DNA from 4 places in the Micromonospora sp. NPDC005367 genome. Region 2 is predicted to be linked to each of the others. Evidence: riboswitches for the same ligand, from Rfam matches in the RefSeq annotation. Region 2 holds a riboswitch; each other region holds the start of a gene.
What was found. Region 2 has a riboswitch for cyclic di-AMP ahead of ABZS42_RS18065 (transglycosylase family protein). Riboswitches for the same ligand answer to the same signal wherever they lie in the genome.
Positions count from the first base shown of each region.

Region 1: linked by a shared signal. The riboswitch ahead of ABZS42_RS09420 (hypothetical protein) and the one ahead of ABZS42_RS18065 (transglycosylase family protein) in region 2 are both predicted to bind cyclic di-AMP.
Region 3: linked by a shared signal. The riboswitch ahead of ABZS42_RS18175 (C39 family peptidase) and the one ahead of ABZS42_RS18065 (transglycosylase family protein) in region 2 are both predicted to bind cyclic di-AMP.
Region 4: linked by a shared signal. The riboswitch ahead of ABZS42_RS11480 (hypothetical protein) and the one ahead of ABZS42_RS18065 (transglycosylase family protein) in region 2 are both predicted to bind cyclic di-AMP.

Region 1 covers NZ_JBEXFP010000009.1:107,508-112,275, reverse strand. The annotation lists gene ABZS42_RS09430 (AAA family ATPase) at 1-425, shown strand, start outside; gene ABZS42_RS09425 (cation diffusion facilitator family transporter) at 534-1,448, shown strand; cyclic di-AMP (ydaO/yuaA leader) riboswitch at 1,602-1,734, shown strand; gene ABZS42_RS09420 (hypothetical protein) at 1,739-2,812, shown strand; gene ABZS42_RS09415 (hypothetical protein) at 2,933-3,451, shown strand; gene ABZS42_RS09410 (SRPBCC family protein) at 3,477-3,947, opposite strand; gene ABZS42_RS09405 (STAS domain-containing protein) at 4,206-4,568, opposite strand.
Region 2 covers NZ_JBEXFP010000023.1:72,340-77,107, reverse strand. The annotation lists gene ABZS42_RS18070 (hypothetical protein) at 185-1,669, shown strand; gene ABZS42_RS18065 (transglycosylase family protein) at 1,874-2,512, opposite strand; cyclic di-AMP (ydaO/yuaA leader) riboswitch at 2,510-2,700, opposite strand; gene ABZS42_RS18060 (methyltransferase) at 2,992-4,008, shown strand; gene ABZS42_RS18055 (hypothetical protein) at 4,276-4,566, shown strand.
Region 3 covers NZ_JBEXFP010000024.1:299-5,066, forward strand. The annotation lists partial or broken gene ABZS42_RS18165 (CDP-glycerol glycerophosphotransferase family protein) at 1-938, shown strand, start outside; gene ABZS42_RS18170 (alpha/beta hydrolase) at 952-1,695, opposite strand; gene ABZS42_RS18175 (C39 family peptidase) at 1,817-2,635, opposite strand; cyclic di-AMP (ydaO/yuaA leader) riboswitch at 2,876-3,018, opposite strand; gene ABZS42_RS18180 (hypothetical protein) at 3,413-4,183, opposite strand; gene ABZS42_RS18185 (hypothetical protein) at 4,335-4,768, opposite strand, start outside.
Region 4 covers NZ_JBEXFP010000012.1:86,860-91,627, forward strand. The annotation lists gene ABZS42_RS11475 (carbonic anhydrase) at 202-867, shown strand; gene ABZS42_RS11480 (hypothetical protein) at 1,023-2,039, opposite strand; cyclic di-AMP (ydaO/yuaA leader) riboswitch at 2,043-2,174, opposite strand; gene ABZS42_RS11485 (YibE/F family protein) at 2,341-3,702, opposite strand; gene ABZS42_RS11490 (heavy metal translocating P-type ATPase) at 3,940-4,768, shown strand, end outside.

The DNA of each region.
Region 1 (4,768 bases), on a different contig from region 2:
ACCGCAACTCCTCCGAGATCTTCGCGGTGGCGGCGGCCGAGATCCGCCGGCTCGACCCGGACCTGTCGCTGCCCACCGCGGTCCGTTCCACCGGGATCGATCCGGTCGAACTGGCGGTACCGCGGGCGGAGCTGGAGAGCGCGACCATGGCAGCCGCCGACGCCCTGCTGGGTGAGGTGGAGGGGACGGTCGGAGTGATCACGCCGGTGCCTCGCCGGGACGAGGTGGCGAGCTGGCTCGGCGCGCTGGGCGGGTCCCGTCTGCAGGTGGTGACCAGCCTGGAGGCGAAGGGTATGGAGTACGACGGGGTGGTGCTGGTCGCGCCGAGCGAGATCCGCGCGGATCCCGGCTCGGGCGTCCGGACGCTCTACGTGGCGCTCTCCCGGGCCACCCAGCGGCTCGCCACGATCGACCCGACCGACTGAGCGGTCCCCCGGCGGCCCCGCCTCGGCCTCCGGCGCGGCCGACAGTTGCACACATTGCGATGTGAGCATATGTTTGACCGGTCCGGACCGTCGGCGGAGGGTGGTCTCGTGGGCGCAGGTCATGGCCACGACGAGTCGGTGGTGAACGCCGCGCAGCACCACCGCGGCCGACTCTGGGCGGCGTTCGCCCTGCTCGCGGTCCTGATGCTGGTCGAGGCGGTCGCCGCCTTCCGGACCGGCTCGCTCGCCCTGCTGTCCGACGCCGGGCACATGTTCACCGACGTGCTCGGCATCGGCATGGCCCTCGCGGCGATCACCGCCACCCGGCGGGCCGGTCACGACCCGCAGCGCACCTTCGGCCTCTACCGTCTCGAGGTGCTCGCCGCGCTGGCGAACGCCGTACTGCTCTCCGGGGTCGCGGTCTACGTGCTGGTCGAGGCGGTCGGCCGGTTCGGCGACCCGCCGGAGGTGCTCGCCGGCCCGATGCTGGCGGTGGCCGTGCTGGGCCTGCTGGCCAACGTGGCCGCCTTCGCACTGCTGCGACCCGGGGCCCGGGAGAGCATCAACCTCCAGGGTGCCTACCTCGAGGTGCTCGGCGACCTGCTCGGCTCGCTCGGGGTGATCGCGGCGGCGCTGCTCATCACGTTCACCGGCTGGTGGTGGACGGACCCGTTGGTGGCGGTGGCGATCGGCGTGTTCATCCTGCCGCGCACCTGGCGGCTCGGGCGGGCCGCGGTCCGCATCCTGGTCCAGGCCGCCCCGGAACACCTTCAGGTGACCGCGGTGCACGACCGGCTGGCCGCGGTGCCCGGCGTGGCCGGCGTACACGACCTGCACGTATGGACGCTCACCTCGGGCATGGAGGTGGCTTCGGCGCACCTCACCATGGCGCCCGGCGCGGAGGTCGGCACCGTGCTCGCGGCGGCGCGGGAGGCGCTGCACGAGGACTTCCACATCGAGCACGCGACGTTGCAGATCGAGCCCGGTGCGGCCCCTGGCGCCTGCGGGGCCGTCGAGTGGTGATGTGAACAGGCGGGGTCTTTGAGCCGGATGGTGCGGTTGTGCCGCATTTTTCGGTTAGCTCGACGGCACAGGGAGTCACATCGGCTGCAGCAGCCCCACCGGCACCGGTAGGCTCGGTCCCGGTCTCCGCCAGGAGGCGCCCACCAGCGCCGGCGGCGACCGCCGCCTAATCGCCGACGTTCGGCGAACCGGGGAACCACGTTCCTGGGGTGCATCCGCGCGAGCGGTAGGGATCTTCCGTCCCGAACCCGTCAGCTAACCCGGTCGGCGGCTGACGGAAGGACATGTGCATGCCAGCAGTGGCACCCGTACGACGACGCGCCGCCCGGATGGCGGCCCTGATCGCCGCGACGCTCGCCCTCGCCCTCGTGGCCACCCCCGGCACCGGCACCGCGGCCACTCCCCCGGCGGCTCTGCCCGCCGCGGCCCCCAGCACCGACACCGAGGGCGGCACCCCCGCCCTGCGCGCCCAGTTGGAGGCGGCCAGCAAGGGCTGGCTCGACGCGAAGGCCGCCCTGGCACGCTCCGTGACACGGCAGCAGCAGCTCACCGACCGGCTCAAGAAGACCGACGCCGAGCTGGCGGAGCGCAGCGGCAAGGTCGGCGAGATCGCCGGGGTCGCCTACCGCACCGGCCGGCTCGGCACGGTCTCGGCACTGCTCAGCAGCAGCAGCCCGGAGGGCTTCATGGACCGCGCCGCCGCCCTGGAGGCCGTCGCCTCCAAGGAGGACCGGGCGCTGCGTGACCTGACGGCGACCCGGGACGAGGCGAACCGGACCCGCGCCGCGCTGGACGGTGAGATCAAGGAGCAGCGCAAGCAGGTCGCCGTGATGGCGAAGCGCAAGCAACAGGCCGAGCGAGCCCTCGAGGTGGCCAACGCGAACGCGGTCAACTCCTCCGCCGGCGGGTCCAACCGGGGCACCTCCACCGCGAACGCCGACCCGGCGCCGCGCAACCCGGACGGCTCCTGGCCCAAGGAGTCGTGCAGCGTCAACGACCCGACACCGGCGAGCGGCTGCATCACCCCGCGCGCGCTGCACGCGCTCAAGCAGGCCAAGGCGGCCGGCTTCACCCGCTACGTCTCGTGCCATCGCAACGGCGGATCCGGCGAGCATCCCAAGGGGCGGGCATGCGACTTCGCCGCCCAGAAGAACGGCTTCGGCGGTGACGCCACGGGCGGCGACAAGACGTACGGCAACAACCTGGCCGCGTACTTCATCCGCAACTCCGACCGGCTCGCGGTGCTCTACGTGATCTGGTACCGGCAGATCTGGCTGCCCAGCAGCGGATGGAAGTCGTACAGCGGGGCGGGCGGAGACCCGTCCAGCGACCACACCAACCACGTGCACCTCTCGGTGTACTGACGCCGCGCGGGCGGGTGGTCGCAGCGGCCACCCGCACCGCCCGGATACGTCGCGGGACGTAGCCACGATGTCGCCGGTCGGCGGACGATCCGGCCGGCCGGCACGGGCAGCATCGAGGACATGACCCGAACACCGCCGACCGTGCGTAAGGCTCTGCTCACGCTGCACCTGGTCACCTCGCTGGGCTGGCTCGGCGCGGACCTCGTACTGCTCGCGTTGGGCGTGGCGGTGCTGCGCGGCGCCGACGCGGACGTGGTCTATCCGGCCGCCGCGCTGATCGGCACGACGCTCTTCGCGCCGCTGGCCGTCGCCGTGTGGGTGGTCGGTGTGACCAGCGCCCTGCTGACCCCGTGGAAGCTGTTCCGCTACCGCTGGGTGCTGGCGAAACTGCTGATCACCACGGTGATGGTCGGGCTCGTGCTGTTCCTGCTCACGCCGAGCCTGCGCGCCGCCGGCGACCTCGGGGCTGCGCTGCCGGCGCGGGACCGGGCCGACCTGGTGATCGCGCCCGCCGTGTCGACCAGCTTGATGATCATCGCGACGGTGCTCTCCACGTACAAGCCGTGGGGGCGGATGCGGCCGGCCGGACCGGGCGCGCGGCGCGGGCGCCCGGCGGTGGCCGGGCGCGCGGGTGCCTGACCGCCGGCCGCTGTCGCGGCGCCGGTCAGGACGCGGCGGGTGGGCTCTCCCGGTGGCGTTCGAGCTCGGAGACGAGCCGGTTGGCCAGTGCCAGGTGCGCCGCGCGGGCCTGCCGGAAGGCGTACGCGAACAGCGGCGCCGGCGCGGCGAGGGTGATCTCGACGTCGATGCGCACCAGCCCGTCCGCCTCGGCGCACAGCAGGGTGTGATTGCGCACCATGGTCGCCGGCCACTGCCGAGCCACGGTCAAGATCTCGTCGTCCGCTCGGACCAGCACGTCGGCGCGGTACGTCACCGGGAACCGCAGCGACCCGGCGGCCAGCCGGTCGGTGATGGCGTAACTGGCCCTGGCGCCCGCTCGGGGCGGCAGGCGGCGGACCCGGACGACCAACGGGTGCAGCGCGCCCTGCCGGCCCAGGTCGCCGAGCAGCGCGGCGGCGTCGGCCAGGGCGCAGCGCGCCTGCACGGTGTAACTGAAGGAATCGCGCCTGAGCACACCGTCTCCCGCCGTCGCCGGTCGCCCGATCCTCGCCCACCGGAGACGGGGTGGCAACGGCTGAGCGGGCCGCGGAGCGCATGCCGTGGTTTGGGGTACCTGTCGCATGACGGGCGGCGCGGGCCGCGGGAGCCGGAACCAGGGCCGGGGCGACGCGTGCACGGGCATGCGTCCGCCCACTCCCCTGCCTACGGGTGACCGTGGACCTCACGGGCCTCGACGAGGCTCGCGCCGACCCGGACGAGAGGTGAGCGCGGCTCAGGCGCCGGGAAGCACCTCGGGCGTGGCGGTGCCGGCGTAGTAGGGCTCGGGAGCGCCGAACAGGCCGAGCAGGCCGGTCACCCAGAGCTGCCGGTGCACGAACCGGCTCGGCTCGGTGACGGCGAGCTTGACGCCGCTCACCTCGGCGGTCTGGAAGCCGGCCACCATTGCGCTGATGCCGACGGAGTCGATGAAGGTGACGAGGCGCATGTTGAGCTCGATGCGCGCCGGACGGCCCTTGGCCAGCACCTCGGCGATCGCCTCGCGCACCTCGTACGCGGTGTCTACGTCGATCTCGCCCCGTGGGGCGATCTCCACAACACCACCGGGAAGAACCGACTTCACGATCGACAGGCTCACGCGAGCACCTCCACCCGCCCGTCCCCCGGGCGTCTCATCAGTACGCGGGCCGCGACCGAGAGTATTCCTCCGATGGCCTCGGTCGCCACCCCCGGGGGATGAGCAATTCGCGGATCAGGGCACATTTCGTCACCCTTGTCCGGATTTTTCTCTTCGTCTGTTCGTTCAACGACCCGTCGCGGACCGACGCATCGCCGCCC
Region 2 (4,768 bases):
CACGCGTCGACCCCGGAGGTGACCCGGATCACCACGTCGTCGACGCCGTTGCGGTGGCCGATGCCCATTCGGTGTACACAACCCGCCACCACTCCCCCCGTCCGCGCACGACACCGGCACCGCGGGTGGATCTTTCGCAAGGCGGACACCCACCCTAGGGTGGGGGCCGGCGGAGGGATCACGCATGGACGCGGCGCAAGCGATTTCCCTGGTGGCGAGTTGGATCAGGTCACACGGCCTGGACTACCCCACCGAGGAGTTGACGGCTGATCGCTTCGAGGGGGGTTGGAGCGTCTACGCGCCGGTGATCGTCGACGAGAGCGACCCCATGGCCTTCCTCGACATGCCGGTGGGACGCTCGGTGTTCCTGGTGGGATTCTCCGGGCGCATCGAGGAGGTCTCCTCCTCGATGCCCCCGCAACAGGCCCACGACCGCTTCACCGTGCGGGAGATGGCCTCCGCCGGGTCGGACGAGTCACAGTTCATGGCCGAGTTCGAGCGGGCCTTCCACCAGGCCGCGGCGGGAGACCAACCGGCCGTCAGCAGCTTCACCGTCGTCGACACCCCGCCCGACGACGCCCGAACCGCCGCGGAGGCGTCTCAGCTGCTCGAACCGATCGTGCAACGGCTGGCCCGGCTCGGGCCGCCCGGCTGGCAGCGGTTCGCGGCCGAGTTCGCGTTCACCGTCTCCGCCGAGATCGCCCAGCTCGTGTTCTGGTCCAGCGACAGGCCGGTACCGGTGCCGGTGCCGTTGTGGGCCGGCGAGATGGTCCGTCACCAACGAGACGTCGCCGCGCGGATGCCGGCCGGGCCCTGGTGGCGACTGCTGCTGACCGTCACCGATCGCGGCGAGATGACCGTCGACTACGACTACGGCGACGAACCCTTTCCCGACGGCCAACTGATGCCGGCCGAGCACTACCGCAACGACCTGGCGGCCTATCCCCGCCCGCGCGTACCGGTATGGCTCGCCGGCTACGTCGCCGGACCCACCGCGCAGGGCCGCGATCCCGGCCGCGCGGCCGCCGCGGCAGCGGCCGACGCCACCGCCGGTCGCAGGGGCACCGCCGTGGACGACGTCCCTCCCCTGCCGGATGTCTGGGCACGCTGGGCGGCGCTGTCAGCGGCGTACGTCGGCGTCGGGTCGGAATGGGGGCCGCGCATCTTCCCCGGGCACGGCTGGTACGAGAGCGACCGCCGCAGCGGATCGGTCCTCTTCCTGCTCCCGGGCGAACGCGCGGTCCTCTCCGGCGGAAAGTGGAACTCGCCGCTGCTCGAAGCCGCCTACCACGGCGGCCAGCCCCTGCCCGACCTGTATGCGGGAGCACCCGCCTGGGTCACCGACAGCGTCCTCAACACCCGCAACCGCAACGGCCTGTTGACGTTCTGCCTCTGGTGGGACGGCGGCCGGTGGTACCGGGGCGACACCGACACGTCCGATGAACTCGACGTCCCCCTCCCCCGCATCTGGACCCCGGACGAGACCGTGCGAGCGATGACCAGCCAGACCGGTCCCGGCACCGCCGCCGCGTGCGAGGGCTTGCTGACCGCGCTCAGCGCCCACCGGGCCACCACCCGCGAGGTGGCCGCCCTCTTCACCCGCGTGCCCGGCGCCGGCATCGACGCCGCCGTCAACCAACTCAGCCTCGCCGGCCTACTGGCCGCCTGAGCGCGGGCCCGGGCCACCCAGGCCGGTGCCGCGGGGGCTGGACCGCGCGGCGATCCGGAACTCGATCGCCGCGACCCGGACGCACCGCCATCGGCAAGCGGCCTCCGGGACGGAAGAACCTTCCGCCCCGGAGGCCGCTCAGGCCGACGACGACCCGCGCCGGGACGTGCTCGCAGGCTCGGGCCGCTTCGGAAGCGTGCTCGGTCAGAGGCTGAGCCGCTGACCCGGGAAGATGAGGCCCGGGTCGTCGCCGACCACGCGCTTGTTGCGCTCGTACAGGGCAGGCCAGCCGCCGGTCACGTGGTGTGTCCCAGCGATCTCCGACAGTGTGTCACCCGGCTTCACGACGTAGCTGCCGCCGGTCGAGGTCGAGGTCGAGGTGCTGTGCCGCTGGGTGTGGGTGGTCGGCTTCGTCCCGCTGCCCGAGGGGCGCTTCGATCCGCCGGTCGACTTCGACTCGCCCGTGGACTTCGACGACGTCGAGCCACCCTGCTTGCCGCAGGTCGGCCACGCGCCGATGCCCTGACCGTCGAGCACCTTCTCGGCGATCGCGATCTGCTCGTCACGGGTGGCGAGGTCGGCACGGGCGGCGTACTTCGTGCCGCCGTACCCCTCCCAGGTGCTCTGGGAGAACTGGAGCCCGCCGAAGTAGCCGTTGCCCGTGTTGATGTGCCAGTTGCCGCTGGACTCGCACTGGGCGACGGCGTCCCAGTTGACCGCCGCCTGGGCGGGGGCGGCGCCGAAGAGCGCGACGGCGCCGGTGACCGCGCTGGCGGCCAGGGCGCCGACGGCGACGCGACGAGCGGTAACGGCACGGTGACGGGCGTGGTACGCAGATGTCATGGATTTCCTCCACGCCGACGAGGTGAGCTGTCGGGTTCGGACTGAGGTGCCCGGCCGCGGAATGGGCGGCTTCACCCCGAGGCGCCCGTGGGGCAGGAAGCCGGTGGGCGCCGGGAAACGGTGGGTCCCCCGCTCCTGCCATGGGTGACGTTCCGACGACCGGCGGCAGGATTTGGCGTTACCGGTCGCGGTGTTCGCGTCGGCGAACTCGACCGACGCTAGGCAGGATTCGCGGCCATTGCCCACTTCATGTGAAGTTGTTCACCGGGCCACGCGTGGCAGCCGGGGTTCGAATTGCGCGTCCGCGCGAATCGTGCAGCGGTGGCACGTGGCCCGGATTGCCCAATCTGGACGATGGCGGGTGGCGCGAGGTCACGGACCGTCGAACCAACCGTTACCGGATTCCGGGCCTCGCCGCGCATTCCTGGAACGTCGAGCCCGGCGGAATCTGTCATACATGCGCATGCTCTGATGTGATCATGATCAGTCCAACTCCTCTGATGAGTCTCGTCGCCGGCGCGTGGGGCTTCAAGACCCTCGCCGTCGGCGTCGAACTCGGCCTGTTCACCCGGCTCGCCGGTGGGCGCACCATCACCGTCGACCAGGCGGCCGCCGAGTTCGGCCTGGCCGAGCGCCCGGCGGACATGCTGCTGGCGGCGAGCGCCTCCCTCGGCCTGCTCGAACGCGCGGGCGACGGCTACCGCAACTCCGAACTCGCCGAGCAGTTCCTGGTCGAGGGCCGCCCGTACTACTTCGGCGGGCAGATCCGCTACTCGGACCTGCGCACGTACCTGCCGTGGCATCGCATCGCCGACGCGTTGCGCACCGACCGGCCGCTGACCTGGGATCCGCAGAGCCAGCAATCGATGTTCGACACCAGCGACCCGGAGATGATCAGCCAGTTCTGGGACGCGATGTACTCCACGTCCAGCTTCACCGCCCGGGCGTTGGCCGGCGCGTACGGCTTCGATTCGCATCGATCGCTGCTCGACGTCGGTGGCGGGGCGGCGGCGTTCCCGATCGAGTTGTGTCGGCACCTGCCGGACCTGCGGGCGACCGTGCTCGACCTGCCGCACGTCCTCGTACGGGCCGAGCAGCGGATCGCGGCGGCCGACCTGAGCGGTCGGATCAGCACCGTCGCCGGCGACTTCCTCGCCGACCCCGCGCTGCCGGGCGGACACGACGTCATCCTGCTGAGCATGATCCTGCACGACTGGGACGAGCCCACGAACCGGGCACTGCTCGCGAAGTGCCATGCCGCGCTGCCGCCCGGCGGAGCGGTCGTCATCTGCGAGCTCCTGCTGAACGACGAGCGCACCGGGCCGCCGGAGGCGGCGCTGATGGGTATGAACATGGTGGTCGAGACGGAGGGCGGCCGGAACTACTCCGGAGCCGAGTACGTCGCGTGGCTCGCCGGCACCGGTTTCGTCGACATCCGTACGGTGGCGTTCGACGCCCCGGGCGCCAACGGGGCGGTGGTGGCCCGCCGACCCTGACCGCGACCGCTCGCGCCGTCGACGCAGGTCAGCAAACCGATGACCGTACGGCGTCATGACACTGCGGACAGTGATCTCGGACGGCTATTGGGGCGCATGTGCCGTGATGACTGCGACACGTCGACGCGCAGGGCTGGGTGGACCGGGCCGCGTCGGCAACAATCCCGGACGGAGACCTCGGCAGCTCAGGCCGCCCAGCCGTCGAGGTTTACCGGGGGGAGGCAGCGGTCAAGGTAGGGCGGCACACGAATCCCAGGGGGGATAGCCATGTCCGAAACACATCGCAGCGATGCCGTCACAGATCGCCCTGACGAGGTGACCGACCCGCTGCTGTGGAAGCTCGCCCTCGAGGTCGCCGACGCGCACGAGCCCGACGGCCAGGGCGGCTGCCAGAACCTGCTGTGCGCCGGTGAGCCTTGGCCGTGCACCGCGTGGAACAACGCCCAGCGGGCGCTCCGCGCGGCGCAGCGCGACGTCGCCGACGAAGCCCCGACCCCCGTCGCGCCCAGCTGGTCCGCCGCTCCGATGGTGCCGGCGACCCGTCGCTCGGCAGCGTGACGCAGCACGACACGGCCCGGTAGCACTGGCCCGGGACCACCGGTAGCACTGGCCTCGGGACAACGGGACCTGTCATCTGCCGTGACCGGCACGGGCCGGCGCGCGGCCCGCTGCGGGCCCGGCTGTGGGTGGCCCGGTGACGCTGGAGCTGAGCGGCGCCGGCCACCACAGTCCTCCGGTCGGCCGCCGGAACCGCAGGTGG
Region 3 (4,768 bases), on a different contig from region 2:
AGGTGCTGGTGCCGAGCCTGAAGGTGGCGTTCTACGTCAACCACGGCGCCAAGAACAGCCACTTCATCCGGTTCACCCAGCTGACCCACGTCCAGTTGCACCACGGCGACAGCGACAAGGCGCCGAGCGCCAACCCGGTCGCCGCGATCTTCGACCGGATCTTCGTGGCCGGACCGGCCGCAATCGAGCGGTACGCGCGAGTCGGGGTGGACATCCCGGCCGAGAAGTTCGTGGTCGTCGGCCGCCCACAGGTCGAGTCGATCGAGGTACGCACCGAGCGGCCGCCCGCGGGCACCGCCCGCACCGTGCTCTACACGCCGACCTGGACCGGCCACCACGCGGACGCCGACTACTGCTCTCTGCCGGTGGCCGAGCCGCTGCTACGCCGGCTGCTGGACCGGGGCGTGACGGTCATCCTGCGCGCCCACCCGTACACCACGCAGAACCCGGCGTCCGCCCGGCAGCTCGGCCGGCTGACCGAGCTGCTGGCCGCCGACCGGACCCGGACCGGGCGGCAGCATCTCTGGGGCACGGCGGCCGGCCGGGATCTCAGCCTGGTGGAGTGCGTGAACCGGTCCGACGCGCTGATCTCCGACGTCTCCGGGGTGATCTCGGACTACCTCTACTCGGGCAAGCCGTTCGCGGTGACGGACATGGGCACCGACGGCGGCGCGTTCACCGAGCGGTTCCCGCAGGCCGGCGCCGGTTACGTGCTGCGCCGCGACATGGCCGACCTGGACGAGGTGCTGGACCAGCTGCTCGACACCGACCCGCTGTCCGCGCGGCGTTGGGAGACCCGTCGGCGCTACCTCGGCGGCTTCCCCGCCGAGTCGTACGCCGAGGCGTTCCTGGAGGCCGCGCGGCGGGAGCTGGAGCCCGCCGGGAAGCCCCCGGCGCCGCGTCCGGCCGAGGCCGACACCGTCTCCACCACCGCCTGAGTCCGCCTCCCGCTCAGCGGTACGCCTCGACCAGCGCCAGCACCGCCTCCGGGTCCTCGACGTGGGCGTTGTGGCCGAGCCCGGAGAGCGTGGCGACGGGGACCCCGTAGCGCTGGAGCTGCCCGTCGGTGACCAGCGGGTCGTGTTCGCCGCGCGCCAGCAGGACCGGCACCTCGGTGGCCGCCACCAGCGCCGCCAGGTCCGGCTCAGCGACCGCGAACGCGCCCCGGTCCATGGCCAGTCGCCAGCGCCCGTGCACCTCACGCAGCCCGGCCGTCACCCTCGGATCGTCGGGGGCGACCAGCCCGGCCAGCCCGGACACCCGCAGGTAGCGCTGAGCGGCCTCGTCCCGGGTCGGGTACCAGGCGACCGGGCGGGCGGCCAGCTGGCGCGTCCTCGCCAGCTCGGCGTCGGACCACACCGCCTTGATGCCGAGCCCGACGACAGCGGCGACAGGCAGCCCGGCGCCGCGCGCGGCGAGCGTCAGGCCGACCACGCCGCCGAGCGAGTGCCCCAGCACGATCAGGCGGTCACCGGGGGCGAGGGCGGCGGCCACCCGCTCGGCCAGCGCGGCGAAGGAGTATGCGGGCAGCGGCGGCGACGTGCCGTGGCCGGCCAGGTCCGGTGCCAGCCAGCGCCCGTCCCAGCGGCGCCGCAGCAGTGGCGTCCAGGGCAGCCACACCTCACCGGTCGCACCCATGCCGTGCAGCAGCAGGAGGGTGGGCCGGCCGGCCGTACGGGCGCCACCGTCGTTCATGGACGCAGTGTGCCATCGGCGGGGCCGGCCCGGCGAGGGTGAACATCCGACAGTCGGACCGGACGACAACGGGCGCCGGCCCCTCGCGTAAGGGGGCCGGCGCCCGTTGTGAGCGCGATCGTCAGGCGGAGTAACCGCGAGTGGTGATCCAGTTCGCCAGGTTGATCGTGGTGATCCAGTACGACGGCACCGCCGGGTTCGCCGAGTCGGCGATCTTCACGGTGCGACCCTGGTCCCGGTAGCCGACGACGGCGATGTAGTGCCCGCCGCCGAAGGAGTGCCAGCCACCGTTCGTGTCGACGGCGTCGCCGACGATGTTCGCGACCACACCGCGCCCGTCGGTGATGGCCCGGACGATGTCGGCCTGGAGCTGGTCCATCTGGGCGGGACGCGGCGCGCTGGGGAACATGGTGGTCTTGTACGGGTTGCCCTTGACCACGGCGTTCAACACCCGCGTGGTGTCCTCGGCGGAGTTGGTGCCCATCTCGGTGGTGCCGAGCTGCGCGGCCAGGTCGTCCTGGCTGCGTTCGATGCCGGTGGCGCTGAGCGCGTTCCGGGCGGCGGCCGGGCCGCAGTAGAAGTAGGTCGTCTGCGCCTGGTAGTCGTAGTCGAGGACCTTGCTCGCCGGCGGCTTGGGCGCTGCCGGCTTGCGGGTCAGGTCCGGGTTCGCGGACTTCTTCGCCGCCGGGGCGCTGGTCGTGGGCGAGCCGGCCGCCGGGGTGGTGGGCTGCTGGTCGTCGAGCGAGGCGATGTGGGCGTCGCTGCGCAGTTCGGCCGCCACCGCGGTGGCGCCGCGCTGTGCGGCGGGCGCATCGTCGGCGCCGCTGAGCAGGGCGCCGGTGGTGGACGCCAGCACCACGGCCGCGGCGGACGCGGCGGCGATCTGGTACGGGCGCTGGGTGGCCAGCCGACGGAGCTGACGCTTCAGGGTGTGCTTCACGGTTCCTCCACGGTTCGGGGGGTGAGCGACCGGCAGCCGTACCGGAATCCGGGCAGGCGTCACCGCGCGGACCTGGTCCGCGTGCGGTTGGTGGATCGCTCAGGGAACGCCCGGTGGGTCGGGCGGAAAGACGCGGGTGCCGGAGTCAGCTCGCCGCTACGGGACGGGCGAGCACGGGCGCCGCGGCGCCGTGGAGGGTCGGGGAGGACCGAGGGATAGGTTCGTGCACCACAGGGATGGAACTCCTTCCGGCACCGCCTACCGGGTTAGCTGACGGATTCGGGCGGGAAGATCGCCCTACCGCGGGCCGTGGCTCGCGGATTCACCCCGGACGTGCATGTGGGTCCCCGGCTCGTGGAATCACGATTAGGCGGGTCGGCGCGGCGTCGCCTGTTGCGAACGGTTACCGCACCGGACGCGCCGACACTACTGGTCGACGGAGAGCCTGCCAACCCTTCGCCACCTGCTCAAACCTGTTCCGGTGAACAATTTTTCCGGGCGTTCAGCCGCTGACGTGACTCAATGGGACGGATGGTTACGGCGGCACCGGAGGGGCGCAACGGGACAGTCGAACGGCAACCTTGCCAAATGGCGGGGACGATTCGCACCCGCTGATCCCACTGACCGTTTTCGAATTGATGTGACCGGGCCCACCAAGATAACTGGGTCGACTCGAGTTCCTTGAGGTCCTGGAGTTCCCTGAGGCCGCGCTGCTCGCACGACCGGGACCGCCCGACTTCACGGAAGCCGAGTCGATCAAGGCCCGGACCGGCCCGCTCAGCCCACCCTGGCCGGCTGCCAGCGGGTCACCACCTGGGCGGGTGCGGCGGACGCGGGCCGAGCCGCCGGCAGTTGCCCCGGCCGGAGGCGGGCCGCCGCCGCGTACGCCTCGGTGGCCAGGGCACGGGCCGCCTCGGCGGCGAGTTCGGCGTCCCACCAGGCACCGCGCTCCCGTTCCCGGGCCGCCCGGTAGCCGGCCAGCCGGCCGTCCCGGACCACCCGGGCCAGGTGCACCTCCTGCTCGACGGGGTGCATGCGGGGATCCCAGCCGTCCCGGTGCCCGAAGACATCGCCGAGTTGGCGCAAGGTGAGCTCGCCTCGCCAGTACGCCGCCGTGGCCACCCGGTGCAGGTGCCGCTCCCGGGCGGCGTACTCGGCCGGAGTGCGAGGAGTGCGGGGCGGCGGCAGGGCACCGGCACCGCAGTACCGGCGGGCGGCGCTCTCGGCCTCGTCGTACGCCGCCCAGGCCCGGTCCAGGTCGTCCTGGGCGGTCAGCCACTCGGCCCGTCGCCGGCGGGCGGTCTGCGCCGCGCCGGCCGCGGCCACGGCCACCTCGTCGGCGTACCGGCGCAGGTCGGCAGCCTCGGCTGCGGCCAGCTCCCGGTCGGTCGGCCCGGTCGGGGCGGACCGGTCGTCCTCCGGCCGGTCGCGCTCCGGACGGGTGACCAGCACGGTGAGCACGATCAGGGCCAGCACCAGCAGAGCCGACCAGATGGCGGCGGCCTGCGGCACCTCGACGAGAAACTGGTAAAGGACGGTCTTCTCCATGTCGGTACCTCACGGCGAGCAGACGCGATGCGGGGAAGCCGCACGGGGCACCCGGCGCGGGGCCTTGTCGGTCACGCCGGGCGCCGGGAGCGGGCGCGGAAGACGGGTGCGGCGAGCGCGGCGGCGGAACGCTCTCGCGTCGCCGGCGGGGTCAGGCGCCGGGCGGAGCTCGGGGAGCGCGGACAGCTGCGACCGCGCTGCGGGGCAGCCACGCCTCGCCGGCCGGGACCGTGACCGGGTCGGCCACCGGTGCGGCCGAGGCAAACACCTCGGAAGTGGCACCGTGCGCGGCCGACGGGGCGACCCTTGAGGCTGCGGATTCGGCGGGCGTCCGGAACGCAACGGCGAACTCTGCGGGAGCGTCGTCCGCGACGACGACGGCCGGCGAGCTGGATGTGCCAGCCGACCCGGTGGCGCAGTCGCAGGCCCGCGAGTCGGTGGACGCCCTCGGCTCGACCGCGGCCCCGGTGTGCGGCGGGACTCCCAGCGCCGAGAGCGACCCGAGGGTCAACGCGCCGACGACCGCGAGGCTGGCCAGCAGCCGGGTAGCCCATCGCGCCACCCACCACAGAGGATCAGCGGGCG
Region 4 (4,768 bases), on a different contig from region 2:
CCGCGACATCAAGGAAGCCGAGTCGATCAAGGGACGAGCATCGGCCGACGACGGGTCGGGCCATCGAATGTCCGCGAATACCTGAAACGCAAATCACGTATACCTTGACGTGTCTTCTGGTGGGTGTGACCGTGGATCGGGAACCCGCGGCGGTGACTGTGGGTCATCAATTCGATCGCATAGGGAAGTCGAGGTGCGGGGATGAGCGGACCCGAAGCGCCGATCCTGCGTCCGGAGCAGGCACTGGCCGAGCTGATCGCGGGCAACCGCCGCTTCGTCACCGGCGCCCCGAGCCACCCCAACCAGGATGCCGGCCACCGGGCCGCGCTCGCCGAGGAGCAGCACCCGTTCGCGGTGATCGTCGGCTGTTCCGACTCGCGCCTCGCCGCTGAGATCATCTTCGACCGTGGGCTGGGCGACCTCTTCGTGGTGCGTACGGCCGGGCACACCACCGGGCCGGAGGTGCTCGGCAGCGTCGAGTACGCCATCACCGTGCTGAGCGCGCCGCTGGTCGTGGTGCTCGGACACGACTCGTGCGGCGCGGTGCGGGCGGCCCGGGAGTCCCTCGCCACCGGCACGCCGCCGCCCGGGCATCTGGACGCGGTGGTGGACGCCGTGCTACCCAGTCTCCGCCGTGCCGAGGCCGAGGGCGCCGACGACCTGGGTCGCATCATCGACATCCACATCGCGCAGACCGTCGAGGCCCTGCTCGACAACTCCGCCGTGCTGGCCGCCGAGGTCGCGGCCGGGCGGTGCGCCGTGGTCGGCATGTCGTACCGGCTGGCGGCCGGTGAGGTCCACCAGGTCGCCGGGGAGCTTCCCGCCGCTGCCGGTGTCGACCCGGCGTCGGCCGCGCCGAAAGGCTGACACCGCACGTCGGCCGCGCCGCCGAGCCGGCATCTCGACGTCGGCCGGGCCGAAGGGCTGACGCCCCACGTCGGCCGCGCCGCCGGGCCGACACGGGCAGAGCGAAGGGGCCGCCCCGCGACTGCGGGACGGCCCCTTCGCGTACCAGCCGATCGCTACAGGAGTGACATGTGTACGTGGTCCGTGTGGTTGGACGGGCCGCTGTAGGACTTCCATCCCGTGGCCGGGAACCAGATCTGCCGGTTCCAGATCACGTAGTAGATGCCCAGCCGGTCGGCGTTACGGATGAGGAACGCCGCCACGTTGTTGCCGTACATCCGGGTGTCGTCGTTGTGCCAGGGGGAGAAGCCGCTCTTCTGCAGTGACCAGTCGCAGGCCCGCCCCTTCGGGTGCTCCCACGGACCTCCCGGCCGGTAGCAGCCGACGAACCGGTTGAAGCCGGCCCGCTTGACCTCCTTGTACGCGTGCAATGTGCGCGGTGTGATGCAGCCCGAGGTGGTCGGGTCGTTCTCGCTGCACGACTCCGGCTTCCAGTCGCCGTCGTCCGTACGGCCGGGGCCGATCCTGGCCACCGGCGAGGTGGCCGAGACGAGACCACCGGTGAATCCCTTACCGCCGACGAGAGCCAGCGCCTTCTCCGCCTCGCGCTTCTGCTTGACCATGATGGCGGTCTGCTTCTGCTGCTCGCGGACCTCGGTGTCGATGGACAGCTTGGCGAGCTCGGCCCGGTGCTTGACCTCGTTGATCCGGGCGAGCTTCTGCGAGTTGACCAGGTTGAGTTCGTCGAGCCCCATCACCCGCTCCACGAAGGAGTCCGGGTCGTTGCTCGTCAACAGCATGCCGACCGCGCCCATCCGTCCGGTGCGGTACGACTGGGCCGCGATCTGGCCGACCTGCGGCGTCAACGCGTCCAACTCGGCCTCGGCCCGCTTGACGTCCAGGGCCAGCTCCAGCTGGCGCTTCTTGGACTTCTCCAGCTTGGCCTTGGCGGCGGTGTAGTTGCGGTTCGTCGTCTCGACGACGTCGGTGAGCAGGGGAGGATCGTCGTCCTCGTGCCCGGACGGGGTGGCGGGCTTGGGCGCGGCGGATGCCGGGAGGGGCCCGGCGAGCACGGCCAGCGCGGCGAACACGGCCACCACAGGTGTCAACCAGCGGCGTAGGGGTGCCGTCACAGTGTTCCCTTCCGTCGACCGCCGACCGGGTTAGCTGACGGGTTCGGGACGGAAGTGGCCCCTACCGCTGACGCGGATTCACCCCAGGTACCTGGGTTCCCGGTTCGCCGTACGGCGATTGGGCGGCGGTACCGCAGGCGCCGCTGCGCGCCTTCGGCGGTAACCGGCAGCGAGGTTACCTGAGAGGCGGCGCGGCGATCTACGCCCGGATGCCGGCTAAAAGCGTCATTTCGACAAAGCGCTGGGTAGCCAGTGACGTAAGTATCGCGCCGTCGAGCCCGGGTGGTCACGTTGCGGAGTATCACCATGTGCTGTCCGTTCCCATGTCCGGGTCGGGCCGGCTACCGGAGGCGGCGGGGGGAGGGTTCCGGGTCGGACCGGACCGGGCGGCGCTCAGCGCCTCCAGCACGTCGGTCCGGTCGAATCCGGGGCGGGCGGTCGGGTTGATCGGGGCGGGATCGTCGCCGGCCGGTGCGCTGACGGACCGTCCGGCCGTGGTGACGATCGCGGCCAGGCCGGTGGTGAGCGGAACGGCAGCGACCAGTCCGAGCGTCGCGACCGCGCTGCGGACGATCTCCTGGGCCAGGAATTCACTGGTGAGGATCTGGCTCACCGGGCGCGAGTCGGCGGTGAGCAGGAGCAGCAGCGGCAGCGAGGCGCCCGCGTACGCGAGCACGATCGTGTTCACGGTGGACGCGATGTGCGCGCGGCCGACCCTGGTCGCGGCCCGGTAGAGCTGAAGTCGGGATAGCTGCGGATTCGCGTGGGCCAACTCGGTGACCGTGGCCGCCTGGGTGACCGTGACGTCGTCGAGCACCCCCAGCGACCCGATGATGATCCCGGCCAGCAGCAGGCCGCGCAGGTCCACGTCGCTCTGGAACATCGACAGGGTGAGGGCGTCCTCGCTGCCGAATCCGGTGAGGTGGGTGGCGGCGGTGGCCAGGGCGCCGAGGACGCCGGTGAGTACCAGGCTGCCGAGGGTGCCGAGGACGGCGACCGAGGTCTGCGCGGTCACGCCATGTGTCAGGTAGAGCACCACGAACATGATCAGCGCGGCGCCGACCACGGCGACCAGCAGCGGCGGGTGCCCCGCGCCGATTCCGGGGAGCACGAAGGTGAGCAGGATGCCGAAGCTCGCGGCGAGACCGGCGAGCGCGGCCAGGCCCCGCCACCGACCGAACGCGACGATCGCGGCGGCGAAGATCAGCGCCAGCCAACCGAGCGGCTTGCCGCGCTGGTGCTCGGCGACGTTCCAGCTCGACGACGACGGGTCGGTCGGATCGGTCAGCTCCACCACGATCACCTCGTCACCGGCCTCGACAGCGGGTGCGCCCGGGCCGTCCGGGAGCGGTGCTTCGACCTGTTGACCGGCGGCGGGGCCGTTCTCCACGCGTACGGTCACGGTGCCGCAGCGCGTCGGCTGCGCACCGGGCGTGCCCTCCGGCGTCTCGGCCGGGTTCGGGCAGGCTTCGCTCACCACCCGGGTGACGGTGCCGTGGTACCGGGCCGGGTCGCCACCACCGTCCGTCTCCGGTGCGTACCGCGGCCAGAGCAGCACGGCGGCGACCACGGTGACGACGACGAGCGGCACCACCGTCACGAGAAGGACGCGTCGCACCCCGGGCGGGGCGGACGGCGTGGGACGGGTGTGGTCGGCGCCCATCACGAATCTCCCAACGACTCCGGGGTGGGGTACGGACCGGTGGCGCGATTGGTTCAGCGGCGTGGGGCCGCCCCGGCAGGCAAGATCCGGAGAGTCATCGTCGGAATGCTAACCAGGTGGTTTCTCCGGCGCCCGTCCGCGCCCGCCGGTGTCGCGCCGCGTGTCGACGGAGACGCCTGTCGCGGCGAGTGGCGGCGAAGGCACCCGCATCGGCGGCCGAAGGGGCATGTTGGTGTCATGCCCGCACACCCGTCGCACCATCCTCCGGGCGCATCCGTGCCGGCCCACGGCAGCGGGGGGCACGACCGGCACGCCGGCCACGACCCGGCGATGTTCCGCCGGCGGTTCTGGTTCTGCCTGGTACTCACCGCGCCGGTGGTGGTCACCAGCCACATGGTCATGGACTGGTTCGGCTACCGGATCGAGGCGCCCGGACTCACCTGGGTCGGCCCGGTGCTGGGCTCGGTGGTGTTCTGGTGGGGCGGCTGGCCGTTCCTGGTCGGCGCCGTACGCGAGGTGCGCGACCGGGCGCCGGGCATGATGCTGCTGGTCGCCATGGCGATCACCGTCGCCTACGGCGCGTCGCTCGCCACCAGCCTGGGCGCCTTCGACCTGGACTTCTGGTGGGAGCTGGCGGCCCTGGTCACCATCATGCTGCTCGGGCACTGGCAGGAGATGCGGGCGATCGGGCAGGCCCGGGGCGCGCTGGCGGCGCTCGCCGCGCTCCTGCCGGACCGGGCCGAACGGGTCGCGGAGGACGGCCGTACCGAGCCGGTGCCGGTGACCGACCTGCGGGTCGGCGACGTGGTGCTGGTCCGGCCGGGTGGCCGGGTGCCGGCGGACGGGCGGGTCGTGGACGGCGCGGCCGAGCTGGACGAGTCGATGATCACCGGTGAGTCCCGGCCGGTGCCCCGGTCGGTCGGCGACCGGGTGGTGGCGGGCACCGTGGCCGCCGACTCGGCGTTGCGGGTCCGGGTCGAGGCGGTCGGCGAGCAGACCACGCTCGCCGGCATTGCGCGCATGGTCGCCGAGGCGCAGCAGTCCAGCGGGCGGGCTCAGGTGCTGG